2 regions of the Marinomonas gallaica genome follow, and region 1 is predicted to be linked to the other one. Evidence: predicted binding sites of a transcription regulator. Region 1 holds the regulator's gene; the other holds the start of a gene.
The links. Region 1 encodes FNR, which switches genes on or off when oxygen is low (the NO sensors DNR and NnrR bind a similar motif). Its sites were predicted from a motif close to TTGATNTANATCAA; they were not measured.

Region 1 (2,206 bases):
ACGATGTATTAGCAGATGTGCGTGAGCTAGGCTACCGCTCAGTAAACTTCGATTTAATTTACGGCTTACCTAAACAGACCTTAGAAGGTTTTAAAGATACCTTAGATAAGGTCATTGAACTGTCTCCAGATCGAATTTCTGTGTTTAACTATGCCCATTTACCGCAGCGCTTCGCACCGCAGCGACGAATATTGGATGAAGACTTACCTTCACCCGACCAAAAGCTGGCACTGCTAAAGTTAAGCATTGATAAACTCACGCGCGCTGGCTATGTTTATATTGGTATGGATCATTTCGCCAAGCCCGATGACACATTAACAAAAGCACAACAAGAAGGTCATCTACAACGCAATTTTCAAGGGTACACCACCCATGCTGAAACAGACTTATTGGCATTTGGAGTCTCTGCTATCAGTCAGGTTGGGGAAGCCTATTTCCAAAATCATACCGACCTTTCGCTCTACCAAAATAGCATCGAAAACGGCCAATTAGCGATTATGAAAGGCTATATCAGCAGTTTAGATGATCGCATTCGTCACTCTGCTATCATGCAACTACTATGTCATAACGAATTAAATAGCCAAGACATTGAATTAGCCTTTAGTATTAGATTTCTCGAATATTTCGAAGCAGAACTGGATTCCCTAAAGAATCTAGAGGAAGATGGTGTCATAACCGTCTATCATGAAAATAATCAAGTACATATAAAAATAACGGAAGTAGGTCGATTACTCGTACGCTGCGTATGCATGGCGTTCGATAAATACCTCACAACCCAGTCAAATTTTTCTAAAGTTATATAAATTACCCGATCGAGCTCAGGGAGAGTTAACATGGCAATTTCTAACTCAAACAATCGTTTTAGCAGTAAACTGACATCACAATGTCAGAATTGCAGCTTAAGCGCATTATGTTTGCCAATTGCATTAGCGGACGAAGACGTGAATCGTCTAGACCAAATCATCGAGCGAAAACGACCATTGAAGAAAGGCGAGTTGCTGTTTCATCAAGGTGAAGAATTCAACTCCGTATTTGCAGTTCGTACAGGCACACTAAAAACATTTAACATCACTAACTCTGGCGAAGAACAGATCACGGGGTTCTACTGTCCAAGTGAACTTGTTGGCCTTAGTGGTATCGATGATAATCACTACCCTATTTCAGCCAAAGCGCTTGAAACAACGACAGTCTGTGAAATTCCTTTTTCGCACCTTGAACAGCTGTCTTCACAGATCCCATCTTTAAAACATCAACTTTTTCGCTTAATGAGCCGTAAAATTTGTGACGATCAGCAGATGATGGTGCTGTTAGGCAAGAAAAATGCAGATGAAAAAGTAGCCTCGTTCCTGTTAAACCTGTCACACCGTTTTAAAAAGCGTGGATACTCAGCAACTTCCTTCCGTTTATCGATGTCTCGTGGTGAAATTGGTAACTACTTAGGCTTAGCGGTTGAGACAGTTAGTCGCGTTATGACACGTTTCCAAAAGAACGGTTTGATTGATGTTGATGGCAAAGAAATTTCCATCGTCAATCTTCCTGAAATGGAGAAACTTGTCGGGGCCGCGGGAGAATGTGCTACCATTGAGCACGTTTAATTTAACCAGTTAGTTAAGGTTTATCTATGCTCTTTGACGACTTTTACTTTAAGTCTCTAATTCGTACTATTGAAGACTGGCCAAAGCCGGGCATCAGCTTTCGTGATATCACACCAATTTTCAGCAATCCAAAAGGAATGCGTATGGTGGTTGATGCTTATGTACACCGCTACATTGATAGTGATATTACTCACATAGCCTGTATCGATGCTCGTGGCTTCTTGATCGCATCCGTATTAGCTTACGAATTACGTAAACCTCTAGTTCTTGTTCGTAAAAAGGGTAAGTTACCAGGCAAAACGATCTCGCAAAGCTACGATTTGGAATACGGCAGCGCAGAATTAGAAATTCAAGAAGGTGCTGTTGAAGCGGGTGCACAAGTTCTATTGTTCGACGACTTGATCGCGACAGGCGGCACGCTTGTTGCCGCTATGAGCTTGTTAAAACAGCAAGGCGCTAACATTAAAGAAGTGGCTGCGATCATTGACTTACCGGACCTTGGTGGCAGCGCGAAAATCCAAGAAATGGACATTCCAGTGTTTGCATTGTGTGCTTTTGAAGGTGAATAACTCTTCTTTTGATTAATAAAAAAGGTGGCATCAGCCACCTTT
Region 2 (2,206 bases), 1.1 Mb from region 1:
TTTGGCGAAGAACTCAATAGACTCAGTTAGAGGTAGGATACCTTTTACCGCTGCACTGTAGCCATCCGTTTCAGCATTAGCAATGTCACTGCCATAAGAACCGAAGTCCGTGTAACCACCCTCTAATGCCATATACTGATTAAAGCGGTAACCAATTAAACCTTGCCAAACGTCGTTGTTGTCATCGAAGTCATCATCACCATCTACTTTAAGGTAGCCGTAATTACCACCAACGTATAAGCCACTTTCATTCGTGCTCCAGTCTTGAGCCTGAGCAACCGATGCAAAAGATGTAAGGGCAAGGGTGCTTGCTAAAATAGGCATTACTTTTTTCATTGTATTACTCCTTGTGACCAATTTGGTTTGAACTATTTCAGTGTTGACCGAATTAGAAATGGAGTAAATACAAAGTGCGACGTCTTCTTTTTTTATGTGCTGTTGCTTCAGGTTATATGCATGAAGTTGCCAAAGTAGTAGTGATTTGGGTGTTTCTTGACATATTTTTAAGGCGTAAAAAAGCCCTAATGGTATGCCATTAGGGCTTTATAAAAGCATAAGCAGCGAATCAATGCTTAGAAAGTGTAGCCAACGCTTGCCATGAAGCCTAGTGGGTCGATATCAAGTTCAGCAGATTTAACACCATCGAGTTTCACATCAGTGCTGATATCCATGTACCAAAGAGATGCGTTTACAAACAAGTTTTTAGAGATGTTGTAATCCACACCAGCTTGAAGCGCTAGGCCAAACGAGTTATCAAGGTCAAGATCAGTACCGGCAATGGCGCCCGTTGTTTCTTCATCGAAGAAAACGGTGTAGTTCAAGCCTGCACCTACGTAAGGACGTACAGTGCTTTCAGCATTGCCGAAGTAGTACTGCGCCATCAATGAAGGCGGAAGGTGAGACACTTCACCGATTTTACCTGCACCGGCTAGCGTAACATCGTGAGTAAATGGCGTAGCTGCCAACAATTCAATACCGACATTATCAGAGTACATGTAGGTTGCTGTTAGGCCAACTTGAAGATCGTTGCCCACACTAAGGTCAAGACCAGTGCTGCTTTCGTCTGGCATAACATTGATTAGACCGCCACGAACAAACATATCACCCGCTTCGTGAGCCATAGCGAATGGTGCGCTAACGATTGCAGCAGAAAGTAGAGCGAATTTAGTTACAGATTTCATATCAAAGTCTCCTGATGGACGCAAGTAAGATGTGCTAACCATACGCCTTAGCAGAATAAAGAAATTAACCTAGATCAATTTATGAGAGATACGTGTGTTCAATAAGAGATATTTATTAATCTATGTCATGAAAATAGGCTGAATGGGGAGAGGTAAGCGCCACTTACTGAAGTTATGCGTGATTCATTCTTTTTTATATTAACCTAGAAATACACATCATAGTGGTTATATCTGTGTGCTTCAGTATAAAAAAAAACCGCTACAGCGTAGCGGTTTTGGGGATTAGGCGCAGGCCTTATTTTTTGGTAAAAACTTCTGCAACTTCACGAATAGGGATCGGTATTTGATAATGGCCAGATGCTCTTGTTCATTTAAATGACTCATAAGCTCTTCAATACTGTCGCTGTTCTCTATTTGCCAAGCGGCGCAAACTTTATGACGGTCGAATTGTTGGCCTTCCTGCTCCGGTAACTGAGCTAAGTGCCACGTGTAAAAGCTGACATTGTCGATGTAGCTTTTAAGTGGCACGTCTTGATCCAAGTCTAGCGGATTATTCTGATCTAATTGATGTATTTTTTGCTCAAGTCGTTTAACGATGGCTGTTGGTCGTCGTTCTTCTGGACCTTTTAGTAAGCCAAGTTTCGATAGCAAGTTACCGCGTTTAGCGCCACCACTTAACCAAGACAAGGGAATAGAGCAAATAAGTCCGAATGTGATAGGTAGAGACCAATAAAATAATTGTGCGCTTAAAAAATAGGCGCTTGCAGCTAGAAGTAGACCAAAAATAGTGTGATAAATATGAGCGCGGGTCGTTTCAGACCATTTATTAGCACCGTCATCACGCGATTGAGGCTTCCAGCCGCTGTCTCTTCCTTTAAGGACATCCATTACGACGAGGAATTGAGAGAACATCAGAATAGGGGCATACAATGCAGAGACAAGGACCTCTAGTAATGTGTCCAATGTCAACATGATTGGGCCGCCAAATTTTCGGCACTGGCGCCAATGAAGCATGGCATTAAGCC

Region 2: ACPUEK_RS07915 (OmpW family outer membrane protein) is a predicted target of FNR. The motif match lies at 1,246-1,259, and genes of this name have one in related genera.

The regions. Positions count from the first base shown of each region.
Region 1 covers NZ_CP187511.1:2,822,216-2,824,421, forward strand. The annotation lists gene hemN (oxygen-independent coproporphyrinogen III oxidase) at 1-803, shown strand, start outside; gene fnr (fumarate/nitrate reduction transcriptional regulator Fnr) at 834-1,595, shown strand; gene ACPUEK_RS13335 (adenine phosphoribosyltransferase) at 1,622-2,164, shown strand.
Region 2 covers NZ_CP187511.1:1,688,913-1,691,118, forward strand. The annotation lists gene ACPUEK_RS07910 (porin family protein) at 1-336, opposite strand, end outside; gene ACPUEK_RS07915 (OmpW family outer membrane protein) at 573-1,181, opposite strand; gene mdoH (glucans biosynthesis glucosyltransferase MdoH) at 1,464-2,206, opposite strand, start outside.